DNA from 3 places in the Amycolatopsis sp. NPDC089917 genome. Region 1 is predicted to be linked to each of the others. Evidence: riboswitches for the same ligand, from Rfam matches in the RefSeq annotation. Region 1 holds a riboswitch; each other region holds the start of a gene.
What was found. Region 1 has a riboswitch for S-adenosylmethionine ahead of thrC (threonine synthase). Riboswitches for the same ligand answer to the same signal wherever they lie in the genome.

Region 1 (7,380 bases):
GGACGATGAATCGCGCGGTGGCGCGGCTGGTCGAACTCGCCGTGAAAGCGGCTGAAGGTGGCCGCGCAGCCATCGCCGTCCATCATCTTGCCTCACCGGAACGCGCAGTCGAACTGGCCAACCGGCTGGAGGAGTCCATCAGCTGCCCCGAGGGGTGTGTGGTCTCGGAGATCGGCGCCGTCATCGGCGCGCACACCGGTCCCGGGGTCCTCGGCGTCGTGATCCAGCGGGCGGGTTAGAAGCCCGCCAGCGTCTCATACGCCCCCGACGGAAACCGGCGATCGGATCCCGGCCGGGGCTAGGTTGTCCACAACACCCCACTTGTCCACAGGTCCGGGATTCACCACTCCCGCCCGCCGCCCCCGCTCCGTAGCGTCGTTCACGTGTTCGACCAAACCGCCCGTTCACCGGGTCCCTCCGTCAACGCCAGGCTGGCGTGGCTGGCCGCGCAGCTGTCGCAGCCCACCCAGGGCCCGCCCGCGGGCAGGCTCGTGCGCCGCTGGGTGCCCGCCCGGTTCACGGCGGACGGGATCCCGGTGAGCAGGCGGTGGATCACCGTGGTGGTCGCGCTGATCGCGGTGGCCGCGATCGTGACCGGCGCGATCGCTTTGTTCGGACACGGGCCGGGGGCGGAGACCCCGCCGCCCCTGCCGTCGGCGAAGGCCGCCGGAGACGTCCCCGCCGCGGCGGCCAAGGCGCCTCTGGTGATCAGCGTCGTCGGCCGGGTGCTGAAACCCGGTCTGGTCACCATCCCTCCGGGCGCACGGGTCGCCGATGCCCTCACGGCGGCCGGTGGGGCACAGCCCGGAACGGATCTGACCGGGTTGAACCTGGCCCGGCGGCTCGCCGACGGCGAGCAGGTGGCCGTCGGTGTCCCGGGTCCGGCCGCGGCCGGACCCGAGGCACCGGCAGGAAAGCTCGACCTGAACTCGGCCACGGCCGAGCAACTCGACACTCTGCCCGGGGTCGGCAAGGTGACGGCCGAACGCATCGTCGACTGGCGGTCCGGGCACGGCGGGTTCACCACGGTCGAGCAACTCCGTGACGTAGAAGGGATCGGCGAATCCAAATTCAAGAAAGTCCGGGAGTTGGTGTCCGTCGGATGACCCCGTCCGCCGATCCGTCCGAAGTGGACACCACGTCGTGGCGAGGACAAGACCTGCGGCTGTTACCGGCCGCGGCGACGGCCTGGCTCGGCACTCTTTCCGGGCTGCTCGGCGGCTGGTGGATCACGATGCTCTGCGGTGCGGCCGCCGTGGTGCTCGCGATCATCGCCGGTGTCCGTGCCCGCCGGACGGCGTCCCGGTGGGTGGCGGGCCTGGGTGCGCTCGCGGTCCTCGGTGTGCTCACCGCCGGTCCGGTGGCGCTGCGGATCCGGGCCGCCGAGCACGACGACCTCCGTGCCGCCGCCGCACGGGGGAGCGACGCCACCGCGAGGGTGGTGCTCACCGAGCGGCCACGTCCGGTCCGCGGCGCCGGCTACGCCGATCGGCAGGCAGGCACCCGCCTGGTGGTCATCGCCGCGACGGTGGACACCGTGGTGACGGGTGAGCGGATGGTGGATTCGGCCGGCCGGATCCTTCTGCTCGCCCCCGCCGAAGGGTGGATCAACCTGCTGCCCGGGCAGCAGGTCACCGCCTCCGGGCGGCTCGCACCGGCGAAGGGGGCCGAACTGACGGTCGCGGTCCTCTCGGTGCGAGGCCCGCCGTCGGCTCTCGGATCGGCGCCCTGGTGGCAGCGAGCCGCGGAATCGCTGCGCACCGGGCTCCGGAGCCTGTGTTCCGTCCTCCCCGAGGAGCAGGCCGGTCTCGTGCCCGGGCTGGTCGTGGGAGACACGAGCACGCTGTCCCCGAGAGTCGAGCGCGAGTTCACCGACTCCGGCATGTCCCACCTGATGGCCGTGAGCGGTGGGAACGTGGCGATCGTCTGCGGCTCGATCCTTCTCCTGTTGAGGGTGCTCCGGGTCGGGCCGCGGACTTCCGCCGCCGCAGCCGCCGCGGGGCTCGCCGGGTTTGTGGTCCTCGCCGGACCCGCGCCCAGTGTGCTCCGTGCCGGAGTGATGGGAGCGGTCGGGTTGCTGGCGCTGGCCCTGGGACGCCGGGGTTCGGCGCTGCCCGCGCTGGCGTTCGCGGTGTCGGGGCTCGTCGTGGCCGATCCCGCGATGGCCGCCGACTTCGGGTTCGCCCTGTCGGTGCTGGCCACGGCCGGGCTCGTCCTGCTCGCGCCGAGGTGGGCCGAGTGGCTGGTCGGACGCGGTGTGCCGGCCGGCTACGCCGAGGGGCTGGCCATCCCGCTGGCCGCGTTCGTGATGACGGCGCCGATCATCGCGGGCATGGCGGGATCGGTCAGTCTCGTCTCGGTGGTGACCAACGTGCTCGCCGTGCCGGTGGTCGCCCCGGCCACGGTGTTCGGCGTGCTCGCCACCGTGGTCGGACCGTGGTGGCCGTCGGCGGGCAGGCTGCTGGTCCGGCTGACCGAACCCGAGGCGAGCTGGCTCATCACCGTGGCACGTCACGGCGCCCGCGCGCCGGGAGCGGTGGTGGACTGGCCGGATGGCTGGTGGGGCGGGCTTCTGGCGGCCGCACTGCTCGTCGTGCTGCTCGTCGCCATCCGGCTGCGTCACGCCAGGATCCTGCTGGCGGTCGCGTTGGCGGGCGGGCTCCTCGTCTTCGTACCGGTTCGCGTGCTGGCCCCGGCGTGGCCACCGGCGTCGTGGAGTGCCGTCGCCTGCGACGTCGGGCAGGGTGACGCTGTCGTTCTCGCCACGGGTGAGCCGGGGAGGGCGATCCTGGTCGACACCGGGCCGGAACCGGGACCGGTCGACGAATGCCTGAGCAGACTCGGGATCGACCGCGTTCCGCTGATCGTGCTGAGCCATCTGCACGCCGATCACATCGGCGGCCTCGAATCCGTCTTCGAGGGCCGGTCGGTCGGAGCTGTCGCCGTCGGTCCGGGCAGAGCGCCCGCCTGGGCGTGGCAGCAGGTCGCGGACGAGACAGCGCGCCGCGGGATTCCCTTGCTGGAACTGGGGATCGGACAACGGCTAGACTGGCCGGGTCTTTCACTGGACGTGCTGGGGCCGCGTTATGTCACCCGGCGGTCGGTTCGGGAACAGGACGGCACGGTGATCAACAACGGTTCCGTCGTCCTGCGTGCCGGGACCCCGGCGGGCCGGTTGCTGTTGACCGGCGACGTCGAACTGGCCGCGCAGGCCGACCTGATGGCGGAAGGCGCCGACCTGCGTGCCGAGATCTTGAAGGTCCCGCACCACGGAAGTCGCTACACGGCACCGGATTTCCTCAACGCCGTCGCACCACGTGTCGCGCTGGTGAGTGTCGGCGCCGGGAACACCTACGGCCATCCGAACAAGTCCACTTTGGACACTCTGGCGGCCGTTGGTGCTTCGGTGGCCAGGACGGACAAGGACGGCGACACGGCTGTCGTCACCGACGCGCGGGGCCTCGCCTTGGTGCGTCGGGGTGAGCCCCGCGGCCCGCCTCGTTCGTGAGGCGGGCCGGCGGGAACTCAGAGGCCGAGAGCCTCGCGGACCGCGTCGGCCGAGGCGCTGACAGTGGCCTTCGGGCCGATCTTGTCCTCGACGGCGTCGAGGGTCTTGAGGCCGTCGCCGGTGATCAGGAGAACGATCTCCTCGTCGGGGTTGAGCTTGCCGGTCTCGATGAGCTTCTTCGCCGTCGCGACGGTGACCCCGCCGGCGGTCTCGGTGAAGATGCCCTCGGTGCGGGCGAGCAGCCGGATGCCCTCGACGACCTCTTCGTCGGTGACGTCTTCGATCGCGCCGCCGGTGCGGTTGACCACGTCGAGGACGTAGGGGCCGTCGGCCGGGTTGCCGATCGCCAGCGACCGGGCGATGGTGTCCGGCTTGACCGGCTGGACGACGTCGTGACCCGCGCGGAAGGCCGCCGAGACGGGGGAACACCCGGTGGCCTGCGCGCCGAACACCTTGTACGGCGTTTCGTCGACGAGGCCGAGCTGCCCGAACTCGCGGAAACCCTTGTCCACCTTGGTGAGCTGCGAACCGGAGGCGATCGGCACCACGATCTGGGAGGGAAGCCGCCAGCCGAGCTGCTCGGCGACCTCGAAGGCCAGCGTCTTGGAGCCTTCGGAGTAGTACGGCCGGACGTTCACGTTGACGAACGCCCAGGTCTCCTGCTCGGCCGCGAGCTGGGTGGCGAGCCGGTTCACGTCGTCGTAGTTGCCGTCGACCGCGATCAGGTCGCCGTCGTACACGGCGGTGGTGAGGATCTTGGCGCGCTCAAGGGTCTTCGGGATCAGCACGACCGACCGCCAGCCCGCGCGGGCCGCGGCGGCGGCGACCGCGTTGGCCAGGTTGCCGGTCGACGGACAGGCGAGCACGTCGAACCCGAACTCGCGGGCGGCGGCCAGTGCGACGGCGACCACGCGGTCCTTGAACGAGTGAGTGGGATTGCCGGTGTCGTCCTTGACCCAGACCTTCTTGACGCCCAAGGCTTTCGCGAGCCTGTCGGCCTGGATCAGCCGGGTGGCGCCGGGTTCGGTGTTGGGGATCTCTTCGACGTTCGAGGGAACGGGAAGGAGCTTCTTGTAGCGCCAGATGTTCTTCGGCCCGGCTTCGATGTCCTCGCGGCGCACGCGGCCGAAGTCGTAGGCGACCTCGAGCGGCGAGAAGTCCTCGGCGGAAACGAATTCGGGAGCGAGCGGCTGCCGGTGGCCCTCTTCCTTCGACACCAGTTCGACGGCCGGTCCGAGATCCGGGGTCTTGGTGGTGGAAGTCGTGCCGAGGGTTGCGGTCATCGCGAGGTTCCTTTCCTCATCTGCCCCGCCGTGGCGGGCCGGAATTGGCACCGTGTTCGTCAGCTACCCCGCGATCGCGGGATGACAGGCTGACGCCGGTTGCCGGGGCTTCATCGGGCCGTTCCCTCTGCCCCTCTGGATGAGCGGTATTCGATTGTCGGCACGCGCGTGATCGCGTCGCCTCGCCAACACCGTACGACATGAGGCTCAGATGGGGCCACCGTGCCCGGAACACATCACCGGACAAAGCACACGAGAGGAGGAGTGGCAGGATCGTCACCGTGACGACGCAAGCTTCCGCCCCATCGCCGCTGGTCCTGGTTCTCGGTGAGGAAGAGCTGCTGATCGAACGCGCGGTCCGCAGCGCCTCGGACGCGGCCAAAGCGGCCGATCCGACGGCGGATCTGACCCGGATCCGGGTGTCGGACCTCACAGTCCCCGCCCTCGCGGAGATGGTCAGCCCCTCGCTGTTCGCCGAGGGCAGGGTGATCGTCCTCGAATCCGCGCACGACATCTCGCAGGAGCTCTCCGACGGGGTGATGGCCTACGTCAAGGCGCCCGCCGACGGCATCGTGCTCGTCGTCGTGCACAGCGGAGGCGGCCGGAGCAAGGCCGCGAAGGCGCTTCCGGCGGCCCTGAAAAAGGCCGGGGCGGAGATCGTCGAGTGCCCGAAGCTGACCAAGCCCGCCGAACGGGAATCCTTTGTCCGCAACGAGGTCCGCCGGGTAGGCGGGAAGATCGACGGTGCGGCCGTGCTCGCGCTGATCGACGCCGTCGGCTCGGATCTGCGCGAGCTGTCGTCGGCCGCGACCCAGCTCGTCGCGGACGCCGGTGGCACGGTCGACGAGCAGGCTGTCCGGCGCTATCACCGGGGGCGCGCGGACGTGAACGGGTTCGCCGTCGCCGAGAAGGCCGTCGCCGGCGACAAGACGGCGGCGCTGGAGTCGCTGCGCTGGGCGATGCAGCTGGGTGTTCCCCACGTGCTGGTCGCGGACGCCCTCGCCGACGCCGTCCGGACGATCGCGCGGGTGTCGGGCGCGGGCCGCGGGAACCCGAATCAGATGGCGGGCGAGCTGGGGATGCCGCCGTGGAAGGTCCGCAAGGCGCAGGGGCAGGCTCGTGGCTGGGGACAGGACGGCCTCGCCACCGCGATGCGGATCGTCGCCAGGCTCAATGCGGAGGTCAAGGGGGTCGCGGCCAACCCGGAGTACGCGCTCGAACGTGCCGTTCTGGAGGTCGTCGACGCTCACGGCAGCAGCCGCTGACACCTACTGGACCACGCCCACCGCTCACTGGGCCGAGCCCGACGATCAACGCGCCCATGAACCGGATCGGCGGACTTGTCTCGCCGGAAGCGCGCCCTCTTTCGGGCCGAAGGTCAACGTAAACGCGATGAAGGGGCGCCTCCCCGCCCCACGTGAGTGGGAAGCGGATCGACGCCCCTTCGGCGCGTTTACGTCAGTGCGCGATCAGAGAGTGTTCGCGCGCTTCGCGATCGCGGACTTCTTGTTGGCGGCCTGGTTGGCGTGCAGGACGCCCTTGGTCACGGCCTTGTCCAGCTTCTTGGCCGCGTCCTTCTGCAGTTCGAGGGCCTTGGCCTTGTCGCCGGCGTCGGCGGCCTCGCGGAACTTGCGGATCGCGGTCTTCACCGAGGACCGGATCGCCTGGTTACGCTGACGCGCCTTCTCGTTGGTGGTGATGCGCTTGATCTGCGACTTGATGTTGGCCACGGGGGCGCTCCTCTTGATCTCTCGGTGGTTTCATCGCCGCGTTGTGACCGGCCCTGCGCGCTCGTGAAAGCGACGCGGGTTTCCTCCATGACGGAATGCCACACGGCGGTGAAGAGCAAGCTTAACAGCCGTCCCGGGGCCGATCGCGGCCGCCTCCGGTGGGCGATTGAGGTACGGTGAAGATCGTAGTGCCTAGGGTTCCGCCGCCTGCCTGTTCCGCGAACCACACAATCAGGGCAGGTGGGACAGGTCCGAGCGGCACCATCGGCGGGGCCGGAAGCGTCGTCGTTCATCTGACGGGACAAAAGCCTGGAGGACCGGTGTTTTCCGCATGCGCGGAAACGTGAAAGGTCCGTTGTGAACGTCACCGCCTTGTCCTTCGTCATCATCGCCGCCGTCGTCCACGCCGGCTGGAATCTGGCCGCCAAGCGCATCCGCCGTGGCGGAGCTCGCTTCGTCTGGGCCTACTACAGCCTCTCCGCGATCCTGCTCATCCCCGTCATGGCGGTCTCGCTGGCGGTGGAGCCGCAACGTCCACAGTGGACCTGGCTGCTCGCCGCCGTCGTCACCGCGGTGTTCCACGTCACCTACGGGGTCGTTCTCCAGCGGGGGTACGCCGTCGGCGACCTGTCCATCGTGTATCCCGTCGCCCGCGGGACGGGGCCGCTGATCTCGGTGCTCGCGGCCGTCGTGCTGCTCGGCGAGCGGCCGGGGGTGCTCGGCCTGGTGGGCGCGTTCCTCGTGGTCGCCGGGGTGCTGGTCATCGGCACCGGGCGAGCACCGGCCCATGCCGACGCGGCCGATCGCGCCGCTCGCCGCAAAGGTGTCCTGTACGGGGTGCTGACCGGGCTCACGATCG
Region 2 (7,380 bases), on a different contig from region 1:
GATTTCCTGCGGGAGCGCTAGTGCCGATCACCGCGTTCGAAGCGAGAACCCGGCAGTTCGACCGGGCACCGATCGGTGCCCGGGGCTATCACGAGCCCGCGGTCGACGCCTTCCTCGAACGGGTGGCCGCGACCCTCGACGGCGACGACGACCTGTCCGTTTCGGACGTCCACAACATCGCTTTCGCCAAGGCACCGCTCTCGAAGCGAGGCTACGACCCGGCAGCCGTCGACGCTTTCCTCCGGGACGTGGAGGGCACGCTGGCCGGGCTCTCCACGTCCGCCGACTACTACATCGCGCCCGCTTTGGAACACACCCACACCCGTAAGCCGCTCTGGCGACGCCGCTGACCCACGGGAGGTGCCGCGAAAAGTGCCGGGCCCGCGTTACCAGCGGGCCCGGCACTTTCGTATCAGCTGTTCGCCGCGTTCTTGGCGATCTTGTCCGCGAACTGGGTGGCGGTCGCGGCCCGCTTCACCTTGCCCGAGGGCGTCTTGGGCAGGCTTCCCGCCGGGAGCACCACCACCGCGAAAGGCCGCATGTCGACCGCGCCGCGCACCTTGGCCGCGACCTCTTTCGCCAGCGCTTTCTCCGTTTCCGGATCCCCGGCGAGTTTGGATTCGACGACGACGGCGAACCGTTCCCGGCGGCTGCCGGCGTCGATTCGCACGGCCACGGCGTTCCCCGCCCGGACGCCCTCGACCGAGGTGGCCGCCCGTTCGATATCGGTCGGGTACAGGTTCCGGCCGCCCATGATGATGACGTCCTTGCGACGGCCACAGATCACGATCATGCCGTCCACCAGGTAACCGAGGTCTCCGGTGAGCAGCCAGCCGTTCTCGTCCTGCGTCGCGAGCGGGCCGTCCATGGTCAAGTACCCCGGCGTCACGGCCTCGCCGCGCAACCGGATCTCCCCGACCTCACGCTCTCCGAGCACCGTGCCCTTGTCGTCGACGATCTCCGCTTCGAGCCCGTCGAGCGGCGGTCCGAGCACCGCGAAGGACCGGACTTCGTCGGTTCCGCGCCGCGGGTCGTCCTCGGGGACCGGCACCGCGCGGTTGTCCGCCTCCAGTGCGTCGGCTTCGACGACGTCCAGGGTCAGCCCGGTGAACAACGGCGCGAACGAAACCGCGAGCGTCGCCTCCGCCATTCCGTAAGCCGGGAAGACGCATTCGGCGGGCATCTTGAACCGTGACCCGGCCTCGACGAAAGTCTGCACGGCCGTTTCGTCGATCGGCTCGGCGCCGTTCAGCGCGATCCGCAGCTTCGAGAGGTCGTACGCCTCGTCGTCCTCGACACGGGCCATCCGCCTGCCCACGATCGCGTACGCGAAGTTCGGCGCGGCCGTGGTCGTGCCGTTGTACTTGCTGATCAGCTGCGGCCAGATCAACGGTCCCGACAGGAACTCGAGCGGCGTGATCTTGACGAGTTCGACGCCGAACGTCATCGGGACCGTCAGGAAGCCGACCATCCCCATGTCGTGGAAGGTGGGCAGCCACGAAACCATCACGTCGACGTCGAAATCGAACTCGGCGCGTTCGACCATCGCCTTGACGTTCGAATACAGGTTGCCGTAGGTGATCCGCACGGCCTTCGGATCGGCTGTCGACCCACTGGTCAGCTGCAGGAGCGCGGTGTCGGCCTCGGCCGTCGGCACGGGCTCGGCCAGCGGCTCGGCCTCGAGCAGTTCGGTGATCACCTGGAAGGCGATGCCGTGCTCGGTGAGCACCGGCCCCAGCTGGTCGAAAGGCTCACCGAGCAGGACCAGACCGGATCCGATCATCCGCAGCACGCGAACGGTGTCCTCAGCCCATTCGGCGAGGTCGGTGCGCTGGGTCGGCTGGTGCAGCATCGTCACGCTGCCACCGGCGAGCCACACCGCCTGCACCGTCGGCGCGATCAGCGACGGCGCCGCCGCCAAGACCGCCACGGCCTTGCCGGGCTCGAGCCCGGCCGTCACCAGGCCTCCGGCGACCTGCTTCGCCTGCTCGTGAATCTCGGCCCAGGTACGCCGAACCGGCTCCTTGGGCTCCCCGGTGACCATTCCCCGCTGCTGACCTCGCCCCGCCGCGGTGGCGACGAGCGTGTCCACGAACCGACTCATGCGCGTCACATTACTGTCCGCGCTGAAAGATCCGCTCGCCGTCGAGTGAACTCATTCGATCGCTTCGGAGGTCTCAAGCCATTGGGCCTCGACCTCCTCCTTCTCCGTCTCGACGGCCTTCAGCTCGGTGTTGAGCTCGATGAGCTTCGTCGGGTCGGTCGCCGCGGCGAGCAGCGCCGCGTGCAGCGTCTCTTCCTTGGCGTGCAGCTGGTCGAGCTTGCGTTCAAGACGGGACAGTTCCTTCTGCGCCGCCCGCTGTTCCGCGGCGCTCTTCTTGGGCGCCGAGGCCTGCCCGCCAGCCGGCTTCCGGTCTCCACCAGCCTTCTCGAGGCTCTTGGCGCGCCGATCCAGGTATTCGTCGATGCCGCCCGGCAGATGGGTCACCTGCCCGTCCCCGAACAAGGCGACGATGGTGTCGCAGACGCGTTCCACCAGGTACCGGTCGTGCGAAACGACGACGAGGCTGCCCGGCCACGAATCGAGCAGATCCTCCAGCTGCTGCAAGGTGTCGATGTCGAGGTCGTTCGTCGGTTCGTCGAGCAGCAGCACGTTGGGCTCGGCCATCAGGAGTCGGCACAGCTGCAGACGGCGTCGCTCACCACCGGAAAGATCCTCGACCGGCGTCCACTGCCTCGCCTGGGGGAACCCGAGCTTTTCAGCCAGCTGCGAAGCGGAAAGCTCCTGCTTGCCGAACACGACCCGTCCCGAGACCTCTTCGATCGCCTGGAGCACGCGTAGGTCACCCGGCAGATCATCGAGCTCCTGCCGCAGATGCGCGAGGCTGACCGTCTTGCCCTGGATGCGTCGTCCCGTCTCGGGGTCCTTGTCTCCGCCGAGCAGCTTGAGCAGCGTCGTCTTGCCCGACCCGTTTACGCCGACCAGGCCGATCCGGTCACCGGGTCCGATCCGCCAGGTGACGTGATCGAGCAGGGTGCGGTCGCCGACGGTCAACGTGGCGTCTTCGACCTCCAGCACGGTCTTGCCCAGCCGCCGACGGGCGAACGCCTGCAGTTCGACCGAATCACGCGGCTCCGGCACGTCGGAGATCAAGGCCTCCGCAGCCTCGACGCGGTAGCGCGGCTTCGATGTCCTGGCCTGCGGACCGCGACGCAGCCACGCGAGTTCCTTGCGCGCCAGGTTCTGTCGCTTCTCTTCGGCTGTAGCCGCCAGCCGCGCTCGCTCGGCCCGCGCGAAGATCCAGTCCGCGTAGCCACCTTCGTACTGCTCGACACGACCGTTGGTCACTTCCCAGGTCAAACTCGCGACCGTGTCGAGGAACCACCGGTCGTGGGTGACGACCACGACCGCGATCTTGCGGTTGAGCAGGTGATCCGCGAGCCAGCGCACACCTTCGACGTCGAGATGGTTGGTCGGCTCGTCGAGGACCACGAGGTCCAGCTCACCGGTGAGAGCGGCCGCCAGCGCCACCCGGCGGCGTTCGCCACCGGACAGGTTCGCCGTCGCCTTGTCGAGGCCCAGAGCAGTGACCCCCAGGCCGTCCATAATGGACCTGACACGCGCGTCAGCGGCCCACTCGTGCTCCGCGCCGTAGCGCTCCAGCACGACATCGCCCACCGTGCTGCCGTCCGGGAGCTCGGTCCGCTGAGTGACGACGGCCATCCGCAAACCACGGACTTGACTCACTCGGCCCGTATCGGGCTCGCTGATCCCAGCGAGGACCTCCAGCAGCGTCGTCTTCCCGCCCCCGTTGAGACCGACGACGCCGATGCGCTGCCCCTCCGCCACACCGAGCGAAACACCGTCGAGCAGCGGGCGCACCCCGAAGGACTTGCTCACCGACTCCAGGTTGACCAAGTTGGCCATGCCTCAGCCGATCCTTTCCCAAAAAGCTTGCACCACAACGAATTGGTCGATGTCCTTTTCGGACACCCTCACGCGTGCACCCGAGGCGGCGCCGGGCGCGGCGTGTCGTCCCCGCCTACCAGCCGAGCCCCGGGAACGGGCCCGTGCGCGACGCGAACCGTGCGACAGACCCCCGCCCCGGACAACTCCGCGGCGACCTCGACGGCCGACTGGGCGTCCGCGCACAGGAAGGCGCAGGTCGGCCCGGACCCGGACACGGCGCCGGCGAGCGCACCCGCGTTGACTCCCGCTCGCAACGTGCGTCGCAGTCCCGGACGCAACGAAACAGCGGCCGCCTGCAGGTCGTTGCCGAGTAGCAGCGCCAGCTGGCGCGGGTCACCGGACGCCAGCGCCTCGACCACCGGAGTGTGCGAACCGATCCGCGGCGGATCGCCCTCTTCCCGCAATCTGTCCAGTTCCCCGAACACCCGCGGCGTCGAAAGACCACGCTGATCGAAGGCGAGAACCCAATGGAACGTGTGCCGCGACAGGACCGGGACGAGCTGCTCGCCCCGACCGGTGCCCAACGCGGTCCCACCGTAGAGCGCGAAAGGAACGTCACTGCCGAGCTTCGCGGCGATACCCGCCAGTTCGTCCCGGGAGATGTCGAGTTTCCAAAGCGACGCGAGTCCTACCAGCGTCGCGGCCGCGTCCGCACTGCCACCGGCCATCCCGCCCGCTACCGGGATGCCCTTGCGAAGCACCACCCGGACCTTGGACTCACCGTCCGCCTTGCCGACGTGGGCCGCCAGGGCCTGTGCCGCCCTCCAGGCGAGATTGTTGGCCCCTGTCGGCACGGAGCCTTCGCCCTCGCCATAGACCTCGACACCGGGGTCTTCGGTGGCCGCGACGGTCACCTCATCGGTCAGGGAAAGCGCCTGGAACACGGTCACCAGCTCGTGGTAGCCGTCCGGGCGTACGTCACCGACCGCCAAGTGCAAGTTGACCTTGGCGGGAACCCGGACGGTTACTGGGGGCGGTACGACGGCGAGCACGACTCAAGCCTACGTGGCCGCTCCACTTACGCTGTCACCAGGAGAAAAGAGAACAGGTCGAGTCAGACACGAACGGGCCGCCCCGGACGGATTTCGTCCTGAGCGGCCCATTCTCGGAGAAATCAGGCTGCGACGCCCTGCGGTCCGCGGACCGGGTGGGTCACGTGGCCGCCGCGTTCGGCGATCCAGGCGAGGGCGGCGTCCGCGCGCTCACCACGCACACCGAGGCGGAACCGGCCGACCGGCGTGTCGCCGATCCGGGTCAGGCCGCCCCCGATGGTGGCGAGTTCGACGTCGAAGCGACCGGCTGCCTCGGGCAGCAGCGCGCCGACCGAAGCGAAACCGACGAGCACGACGTCCACCGCGCGGTCGTACTTCGAGGCCTGCGCCCGGCCGGTCTCGATCGTGGGCAGCAGCGCCTGCGCGGTCCGGCTGTTCGGGTCGGAGATCAGGTCGAGCACCGATCCGCGTTCGATGACCGCCCCGGCCTCGAGGACCGCGACGTCGTCGCACACACGACGGACGACGCCGGCGTCGGGAGTGGTGAGCAGCACGGTGACCCCGAGCTCGGCACGCGCCCGGTCGAGCACGGTCAGGACCGCGCCGGACTCTTCGGGCTGCACACCCGAGGTCGGGTCGTCGGCCAAAAGCACGGACGGCCCGGCGGCCAAGGCCTTGGCGATGGCCACTCGGCGCAGCTGCCCCTCGGACAGTTCGCCCGGTCGCTGCCCGGCTCGTGGGGTGAGCCCGACCAGGTCGAGCAGGTTGCCGACCCGGTTGCGGCGCTGCGGTCCGTCGAGGCCGAGCTGCTCGAGCGGCGACGCGATGTTGCCGGCGATGGTGCGCTCGGCGAGCAGCTCCGGCTTGGTGCTCACGACACCGACCTGGCGGCGGATCTCGCGCAGACGGCGACCGTCGAGGGTTCCGGTGTTGAGGCCGTCGAGGCGGACGACACCCCGGTCGGGGCGCTCCTGGAGCCCGATGCAACGAGCGAGGGTCGACTTGCCCGAGCCGGCCGGACCGACGACTCCGAACAGCGAGCCCGCCTGGATGTCCACGCTCACGTCGCGCAGGGCGACGACGGGATTTCCGTTGAGGGGAAAGGACTTGGACAGGTTTTCGACAGTGATCACGAAAGGCTCCATGCAAATGGGGCGCTGCTTCTTTCGAGCGCGCCAACCGTCACCGAGTGACCGTCCTGAGCGGACGGGTTTCAGAGGTAAGGGAAAAGAGACTCAGGCAGTAACGGTGGAGCGTCGACACGCACTTACCGTGCGGCGACCTTCATCGACGACACGTCGCCTGGTCAGCAGGAGCGGGTGGGTGACCCTGTTCATTAGGCACAGCCTCCATCGGTCCTGGCTGTAGCACCTGCCCTGTGGAGGGTGGTTGCTGCGACTTCGGCGAGCCAGGTCTCTCAGTCGCTCGGGATGGCTCACTGAGTAAAACCGATCCCACTGGATGAAAGCAAGCGCGTAGGCGCAGATCACACGTCTGGTCGCGTCCATCATACAGGATGAGCTGTCCATATTTTGAGACAAAGGCGGACGCATTCGTGCTACGGCGAGGCCGCTGCCTGCGAAGACAGATGTGGATCATGCAGATCCAGGAGAGGGTTACGCAGTCGTGCTGACATCCACCGGCACCGCGCTCACGCGGCGCCGGTCACACCTGCGACAGATGGTCAGCCTGCCGCGGCGGCGATCCGGGCGAACTGATGGACATCCAACTGCTCTCCACGGGTTTTGGGGTCGATACCCGCCTTTTCGAGCAACTCCCCCGCCCGTTCGGCGGAACCCGCCCATGACGCCAACGCCGCACGCAGAGTCTTCCGACGCTGCGAGAAGGCGGCATCGACCACCGCGAACAACCGCTCGCGCTCCACGGACGACACCACGTCGCCACGCTCGAAAGCGACCAGCGCGGAATCCACGTTCGGAACAGGCCAGAAGACCGCACGGGGCACCGCGGCGACCTTGCGCGCCTTGCCGTACCACGCCAGCTTGACGCTGGGCACGCCATAAGTCCGGCTTCCCGGGCCGGCCGCCATACGGTCCGCGACCTCGGTCTGGACCATTACGAGACCGCTGGTCAGCGACGGCAACTCGGCCAGCAGGTGAAGCACGACGGGCACGGCGACGTTGTACGGCAGGTTCGCGACGAGCGCGGTCGGCTGCGAGGGCAAGTCGTCCGCCGTGATCCGCAGAGCGTCCGCCCCGACGACCGTGAGCCTTTCGGCCCCGCCTCGTTCGGCCGCGGTGTTCGGCAGCCGTCCGGCCAGCACGAGATCGATTTCGACCGCGACGACCTCGGCTCCGGTCGCGAGCATCCCGAGGGTCAGCGAGCCGAGACCCGGCCCGACTTCCAGCACGACGTCACCTTCACCGATCCCCGAAAGGTCGACGATGCGGCGCACCG
Region 3 (7,380 bases), on a different contig from region 1:
GCCGAACTGCGGCTGCCGGTGGGGGCGACGATCAGCCTCCTCGTCCGCGGCGGCGCCGGCTTCACGCCCAACAAGAACACCCGCCTCCAGGAACGCGACCAGTTACTCGTCGTGACCACCTCCGACGCCCGTGACGCGGCCGAACGACGGCTCCGCGCCGTCGACCGCGCCGGACGCCTCGCCAGGTGGAAGGGCGAATCCGGCCAGTAGGTCACGAACCGGCACCAGCTGTTCGTCGGTTGATCTCAGAAAATTCTTCCCTTTGTACTCCTTTTGGATTACTTTCCCGGCAATCGACTCCATCGAATGGGTGAGTGTCACGGGGTAAGGAGTACGCAAGGTGACGAAACTTCCTGCACGGTTCGCCGGTCTGGGGGCCGCGGCCACACTCGTCGGAGTGGTTCTCGCCGCGCCGGCGGCTTCCGCGGCCGGCGCCTTCCCGGCGTTCGGCTTGCCCTTCGACACGGGCCAGTCGGTCTACTCGGCGGGGATCCACTCGGACGACGGGAACTCCGGCGTGAAGAACGCCATCGACTTCAGTCCCGGTGACAAGACCGTCCGCGCCCCGCTGGCCGGCACGGTCCGGATCCAGCACTGCTCGGGCGGTGACTGGGTGACCGTCGATCACGACGGCGGCTGGCGGACCGGGTACTACCACATGGAGCGCATTTCGGTCACCGACGGCCAGAAGGTCGCTCCTGGCGACGCCCTCGGCCGGACCGGCAACGCGCTGCCCTGCGGTGGCAGCAGCACCGGCGCCCACGTGCACTTCACCCTGTGGACCCTGCCCGCGGCCGCGGCCCAGGGCGGCGACTCGCGCGACTTCGGCGTCGGCGCGGGCAACTGGAACGGCATGTCCTACGACGAGGTCTCGACCAAGGTCGCCGAGGCCTACGGCGAGGCTGTCGACGGCAAGACGTTCGGCGGCTGGCAGTTCACCGCGGGCACCGATCAGTACTCCGGTACCGCGACCGAGGTCTCTTCGCGTTCGATCGTCCCGTTGCCGGGCCGATTCCGCGTCTGACCTCCCGTTGCCCGGCGCGGCGCGGCGCCGGGCAACGGTTCTTTTCGCTTGCGGAGTACGTGAGCGGCGTCTCAAGATGCGGACAAGGGGTGGCTTGATCGCCCGCTGATCCGCTAACTTCGTTCGTAGGTCACGAGTGTCAGCGTCAAGCCCCGGCTAGCTGGCCGGCAACCCTCCTTCCGCGGTGGGGTGCCCCGGGTGAGGACCTGGCTCGTCGCGTGGTGCGACGGGCAAGCGCGGGATCCTCGTCGGGTCCCCTGGCCCGGAGGATGACCATGACTCTCGCTCTCGAACGCACGAACGCCCCCGCCGCCGTCGCGGAAACCGTTGTCTCGCACGAAATTCCGACGGTGGCGTGTGCCGGTCTGCGGGTTCCGCTGGTCACCGGCGGCGAAATCGGCTACGCCAACCTCGATCACGCGGCGAGCGCCCCGTGTCTGGACAAGGTGCGCGACGCGGTCGACGAGTTCCTTCCCTGGTACGCCAGCGTCCACCGCGGCGCCGGGTTCGCCTCGCAGATCTCCACCAGGCTTTACGAGCGCACGCGCGGGATCCTGCGCGACTTCGTCGACGCGCGGTCGACCGATACCGTCGTTTTCACCCGCAACACCACCGATTCCTTCAACCTTCTCGCCCGTAGCCTGCCGAAGCACACGTCGGTCGTCGTGTTCGACACCGACCACCACGCCGCGCTGCTGCCGTGGAAGGGCCCGAACGTCCGCCGGATCGAGACCCCGCGCACCCGCCTCGCCGCGGTGTCCGCTGTGGACGAAGCGCTCGCGGACTGCCCGCAGGGCCCGCGGCTGGTCGTCATCACCGGCGCGTCCAACGTGACCGGGGAACTGTTGCCCGTCAAGGAGATCGCGGCCGTCGCGCGCCGGCACGGCGCCCGGATCGCGCTGGACGCGGCGCAGCTCGCGCCGCACCGCAAGATCTCCGTGCGCAAGCTGGACGTCGACTACATCGCGCTGTCGGGCCACAAGCTGTACGCGCCCTTCGGCGCCGGTGCGCTGATCGGCCGTGCCGACTGGCTGCGCGCCGCCCAGCCGTACCTCGCCGGCGGCGGTGCGACGAAGCTCGTCACCCGCGAAGCCGAAGACTTCGGCGTGGTCTGGAACGCGGGCGCCGAGCGGCACGAAGCAGGTTCCCCCAACACCGTCGGCGTCTACGCGCTCGGCGTCGCCTGCGAGGCGCTGTCCGAGAACTGGGACGCCATCGTCGCCCACGAGGACGAACTGCTGGCGCGGCTGCGTCGCGGTCTCGCCGGGATCCCCGGATTCGCCGAGCTGCGGCTGTTCGACGCGCCGGTCGACAGGGTCGGCACGCTCAGCTTCGTCGTCGACGGCTTCGAACCGGGCTGGCTCGCCGCGGTCCTGTCCGCGGAGTACGGCATCGGCGTCCGGGACGGCGCGTTCTGCGCGCACGTGGCGACCAAACGGCTGATCTCCGCCGCCGGTTCGACGGGGCAGCAGGCCATCCGGGTCAGCCTCGGCCTCGGCAGCACCACCGAACACGTCGACCGGCTCGTTCTGGCGCTGCGCCAGATCGTCGCCCGCGGCGCGCGCTGGCAGTACGAGAAGCCGGAGGGCCGCTGGGTGCCGGAGAACGATCCGCGGGAGCTTCCTCCGTTCTGCGCCTGACCCACTACCCTCACCCCGCATGGGGAACGAGCGACCGCGTTACTGGTTTCCGCTGGCGTTGCTGGGATTCGCTCAGCTGGTGGTGGTGGCCTTGTCCGTCGGTTCGAGCCGATCCGGAGGATGGTTCGCCTACGCGCCCAACCCGGGCCCGGGGGTGTACCAAGGCCTCTACGGCCTGGAGATGAGCCGTGAGACCGCGAGTGCCGTCTCGGTCATCGGCATGAGCCGGATGGACAACTGGCTGTTCGCCGTCCTCGCGGTCTACCTCGGCACGGTGCTTTTCTACGCTTGTCGGTCGCGGCCCGTGCGATGGTGGAAGGTCGCCGCGATCGCGGTCGGGGGCCTGGTCGCGATCCTGCTGGCGGATCTGGTCGGTTTCTGGGAATTCGAGATCGACGGCGACGCGCGGAGCGCGATCCTGCTGACCTTGGGCCTGGTCGCGCTCGCCTGGCTGGAGCGGAGCGTGCTCGTGCTGGTCGTGGCCGCGGCGTTCGTGCTCTGTGCCGTCGTGCTCGCGCAAGGACCGCTCGCGCTGGTGCTGTCGTCGCTGGTCGCGCTCGCCGGGGCGTTCGCGGCGCTCCTGAGCAGGCCGAAGGCGGCCGCCGGGGAGCCCTGAGCACGCTCCGTGGACAATGGGGGAGTGAGCACAGAGCCCGAAACCGCGCCACCGGCGCCGCCGCTGCCCAAGAAGCGCGTCGCCGTCGTGTTCGTCGTCGCTGCGGTGCTGTGGGGGATCGACCTCCTCACCAAGCAGATCGCCGTGTCGACGCTGGAGGGCAAGCAGCCGGTCGAGTTCCTCGGCGGGCTGGTGTACTTCCAGCTGGTGCGCAACCCCGGCGCCGCCTTCTCGATGGCGACCGGGCTGACCTGGGTGCTCGCGCTGGTCGCCGTCGCCGTCGTGGTCGCCATCATCTGGCTGTCCCGGCGGCTGCGCTCGGTCGGCTGGGCGATCGGCCTCGGCCTGGTGCTGGCGGGCGCGCTCGGCAACCTGACCGACCGGATCTTCCGCGCCCCCGGGCCGCTGCAGGGACACGTCGTCGACATGATCTCCGCGTTCGCGCCGAACGGGCAGGGCTGGGCGATCTTCAACGTCGCCGACTCCGCGATCTGCGTCGGCGGTGTGCTCATCGTGATCCTTTCCCTGCTGGGCAAGGACTACGACGGATCGTCTACAAAGGACAAGAAGAAGGCGGCGAGCGAATGAGCGCGCGGATGTTGCCCGTCCCCGACGGGCTCGACGGCATGCGCGTCGACGCGGGGCTGGCGAAACTGCTGGGACTTTCCCGCACTGTCGTGGCGGAGCTGGCCGAATCCGGCGAGATCTTCCTCGACGGCAGGCCCGCCGGGAAGTCGGACCGGCTGTCCGCCGGCGGCCTGCTCGAAGTGACGCTGCCGGACCCCGCCTCGGCCGTCGAGGTCGTGGCGGAACCCGTCGAAGGCATGAAGATCCTGCACGACGATGACGACATCGTGGTGATTTCGAAGCCGGTCGGCGTCGCCGTGCACCCGAGTCCCGGCTGGACCGGGCCGACCGTCGTCGGCGGGCTCGCCGCCGCCGGACTGCGGATCGCGACCTCGGGCGCGGCCGAACGCCAGGGCGTCGTGCACCGGCTGGACGCCGGCACCACCGGCGTGATGGTCGTCGCGAAGAGCGAGCACGCGTACACCGTGCTGAAGCGGGCGTTCAAGGAACGCACCGTCGACAAGGGCTACCACGCCATCGTCCAGGGCCATCCGGACCCGACGCGCGGCACCATCGACGCGCCGATCGACCGGCACCCTCGGCACGATTACAAGTTCGCCGTCGTCCAGGGTGGGCGGCCGAGCGTGACGCATTACGAGGTCGTCGAGGCCTTCCGTGCCGCGTCGCTGGCCAAGATCAAGCTGGAGACCGGGCGCACGCACCAGATCCGCGTGCACTTCTCGGCGCTCAAGCACCCGTGCGTCGGTGACCTGACCTACGGCGCCGACCCGGTGCTCGCGCGCAAGCTGGGGCTTTCCCGGCAGTGGCTGCACGCGAAGACGCTCGGCTTCGCGCACCCGTCCGACGGGCGCTGGGTCGAGTTCGAGTCGGAGTACCCGGACGACCTGGCCAACGCGCTGCGGATCCTGCAGGACGAGAACTAGCCCTCCTCGCCTTCGTCCTCTGAATGCGGGCTTGGGCCGTCGCCGGGGCTCGGACCGATGTGACGCATGAGGTCACTGGGGCTTCTTGAGGTGCCTGAGGCGATTCGGTGGTCCATGAAGGACTCCTTGAGGGACCCAGGTCCCTCAAGGAGTCCTTCACTACCTTGAGGGTAGGCAAGGGGGCCTTCGCTACCCCGCGGGCGCGGTCCGTGAAGGACCCCTTCATGTCTTTGGATCGGCGTGAAGGGGGTCAGTCGTCGATCGACCAGGTCAGGGTGCGTTCGTCCGGTTCCGGCCGCGGCGACCAGCGCACGGCGACCACGCGGGTGGCGTCCGGCAGCACGTAGACCGTGTGCCCGCCGAGCGTCTCTCCCGGCCGGACGCCGATCTTGTGCGGCGGCCGCGAGGTCAGGGAGACCGGCGCCTTCGCGATCGGCTTGCCGTCCGCGGTGAGCAGTTCGAGGTAGTTGTCCGGCAGCGACACGAATGGGATGTTCCCGCGGTTGGTGATCTCGGTGTGCACCACGACCGACCGTTCCCCGGCCTCCAGCGAGTAGCCCGCCGCGCTGAACAGGTAGTCCGCCGGGTCCTGGACCTCCAGCAACTGGACGGTGAGCTGCTCGCCCTCCAGCCCCTGGGTCTCCATGACGTCGCCGGTCTTGCCCTTCTTGCCCTCCGGGACCTGCTGCGGCACCGGCTGCTGCTCGTCGCCGCGGGCCCAGGACGCCGTCTGCGGGACGCCCCAGGTGCTCATCACCGGGTCGGCGGGCGCGGGCGGCGGCGCGAACTGCTGCTGCGGCGGGGCGGGCGGACGCTGGGGCGGTGGCTGCTGCTGGGGCGGCGCCATCGGCTGGCGCACCGGAGCGGACGGCGGCCCGGGGTACCGGCCCGACGGCGTGCCGTGCACGTTGTACGGCCCCGAAGGCGTCCCCTGGACGTTGTACGGCCCGGAGGGGGTGCCTTGGACGTTGTGCGGCCCGGACTGCCCCGGCGGACGCTGGGGCTGCTGCGGCGGAGGAGCCTGCTGCGCCCACGATGGCGGCGCGCTCGCGATGGCGGCCCGTAACCCGTTCGGGTCGCTCTCCACACCCACGAGCAGCGGCAACCCGCTGCCGGACAGCGCGACCAGGCGGTACGCGACCTCACGCGGATCCATGCCGACCTTCGCCGCGAGTTCGTGGACCGCCGCCTTGCCCAGGTCCGCGAGGGCGGCGAGCAGGCGGATGTCCACGGGATCGGTCACGGCCACGTCCGGGAACGCTACCGTCTCGTCCCCGGCACCGTGGGAGTGGCCGTCCGCCCGCGGCAAAACCCGGCTTCGGTAGTACGCGCTCTCCATTAGGGTCGGAGGCACCGCCTCCACCGACCCCTGGGGAAGAAACATGAGCGAAGTCTCCGCCCTCGCCGACGAGTTCGTCGAAGTCCTGTTCGACGCCGAGCCGGTCACGCCCGCTTTGCAGGGCTTCCGTCCCGAATCGACCGGGCTCACCGACCTCAGCGAGGCCGCGGGCGACGCCTTCCGCGCGAAGCTGGCCGATCTCGCCGAGCGGGCCGAGGCGCTCGGCACCGACGGCCTGAGCGCGGAGGAGAAGACCACCCGGGACGTCCTGATCGCGACGGCACGGGCGAGGATCGCGCTGCTGGACTCGCGGTTCGTCGAGTTCACCGTCAGTGACCTCTTCATCTCGCCCGCCGCCGAGGTGCTCACCGTGCTGCCGATGATGTCGGTCGGCACGGGCGCGCAGGCGGAGGCGCACCTCGGGCGGATCGCCGCGATCCCGGAGTACCTGAAGCAGGCCGCGCGGCGGCACCGCGACGGCGTCGCCCGCGGCCTGGTCCCGGTCGCGTACCTGGTCGACGCCGCCGTCGCGTACCTCGACCGGCACCTCGCCGAGCCGTCGGCCGACCCGCTGCTGCGCCAGCCCGCGCCCGACGAGGACTTCGAGACCCGCCGCGCCGGACTGCTGCGCGACGTCGTCCGGCCCGCGATCGCCGAGTACCGCGAGGTCCTCGCGAAGGAGATCGCGCCGCACGGCCGCCCCGAGGACAAGCCCGGCGTCTGCTGGCTGCCCGACGGCGAGCGCATCTACGCCCTGCTCGCCGAGATGCACACCACGACCGTCCGCACCCCGCGCGAGCTGCACCAGACCGGGCTCGACGTGATCGCGAACCTCGCCGATGAGTATCGCGAGTACGGCTCCCGCGTCTTCGGCACCACCGACCTCGCCGAAATCTTCACCAAGCTCCGCACCGACCCGGCCCTGCGCTGGTCCAGCGCGGACGAGCTGCTGGATTCCGCCCGCGCGGCCATCACCAGGGCCGAAGCCGAGGCGCCGAACTGGTTCGGCCGGATCCCGCCGCAGCCGTGGACGGTCGAGCCGGTCCCGGCCGAATCCGCGCCCGGCGCGCCCGCCGCCTACTACATGTGGCCCGCCGTCGACGGCTCCCGCCCGGGGATCTACTTCGCCAACACCCACAAGGCCGAAGAGCGGTTCCGGCACGCGGCCGAGGCGACGGCGTTCCACGAGGCCATCCCGGGCCACCACTTCCAGCTCAGCCTCGCGCAGAGCCTCAGCGAACTCCCGCTGC

Region 2: another riboswitch for S-adenosylmethionine. It lies ahead of AB0N89_RS17420 (ATP-binding cassette domain-containing protein); the one in region 1 lies ahead of thrC (threonine synthase).
Region 3: another riboswitch for S-adenosylmethionine. It lies ahead of AB0N89_RS04295 (aminotransferase class V-fold PLP-dependent enzyme); the one in region 1 lies ahead of thrC (threonine synthase).

The regions. Positions count from the first base shown of each region.
Region 1 covers NZ_JBFBGL010000024.1:53,294-60,673, forward strand. The annotation lists gene AB0N89_RS19175 (DegV family protein) at 1-239, shown strand, start outside; gene AB0N89_RS19180 (ComEA family DNA-binding protein) at 384-1,106, shown strand; gene AB0N89_RS19185 (ComEC/Rec2 family competence protein) at 1,103-3,508, shown strand; gene thrC (threonine synthase) at 3,526-4,791, opposite strand; SAM riboswitch class I at 4,805-4,937, opposite strand; gene holA (DNA polymerase III subunit delta) at 5,073-6,056, shown strand; gene rpsT (30S ribosomal protein S20) at 6,261-6,521, opposite strand; gene AB0N89_RS19205 (EamA family transporter) at 6,879-7,380, shown strand, end outside.
Region 2 covers NZ_JBFBGL010000021.1:27,750-35,129, forward strand. The annotation lists gene AB0N89_RS17395 (DivIVA domain-containing protein) at 1-21, shown strand, start outside; gene AB0N89_RS17400 (DivIVA domain-containing protein) at 21-350, shown strand; gene AB0N89_RS17405 (fatty acyl-AMP ligase) at 413-2,104, opposite strand; gene AB0N89_RS17410 (ABC-F family ATP-binding cassette domain-containing protein) at 2,156-3,928, opposite strand; gene AB0N89_RS17415 (4-(cytidine 5'-diphospho)-2-C-methyl-D-erythritol kinase) at 3,997-4,962, opposite strand; gene AB0N89_RS17420 (ATP-binding cassette domain-containing protein) at 5,085-6,095, opposite strand; SAM riboswitch class I at 6,309-6,399, opposite strand; gene rsmA (16S rRNA (adenine(1518)-N(6)/adenine(1519)-N(6))-dimethyltransferase RsmA) at 6,647-7,380, opposite strand, start outside.
Region 3 covers NZ_JBFBGL010000003.1:190,730-198,109, reverse strand. The annotation lists gene AB0N89_RS04305 (potassium/proton antiporter) at 1-210, shown strand, start outside; gene AB0N89_RS04300 (M23 family metallopeptidase) at 341-1,024, shown strand; SAM riboswitch class IV at 1,153-1,267, shown strand; gene AB0N89_RS04295 (aminotransferase class V-fold PLP-dependent enzyme) at 1,300-2,664, shown strand; gene AB0N89_RS04290 (hypothetical protein) at 2,684-3,280, shown strand; gene lspA (signal peptidase II) at 3,305-3,868, shown strand; gene AB0N89_RS04280 (RluA family pseudouridine synthase) at 3,865-4,791, shown strand; gene AB0N89_RS04275 (AsnC family protein) at 5,042-6,040, opposite strand; gene AB0N89_RS04270 (DUF885 domain-containing protein) at 6,174-7,380, shown strand, end outside.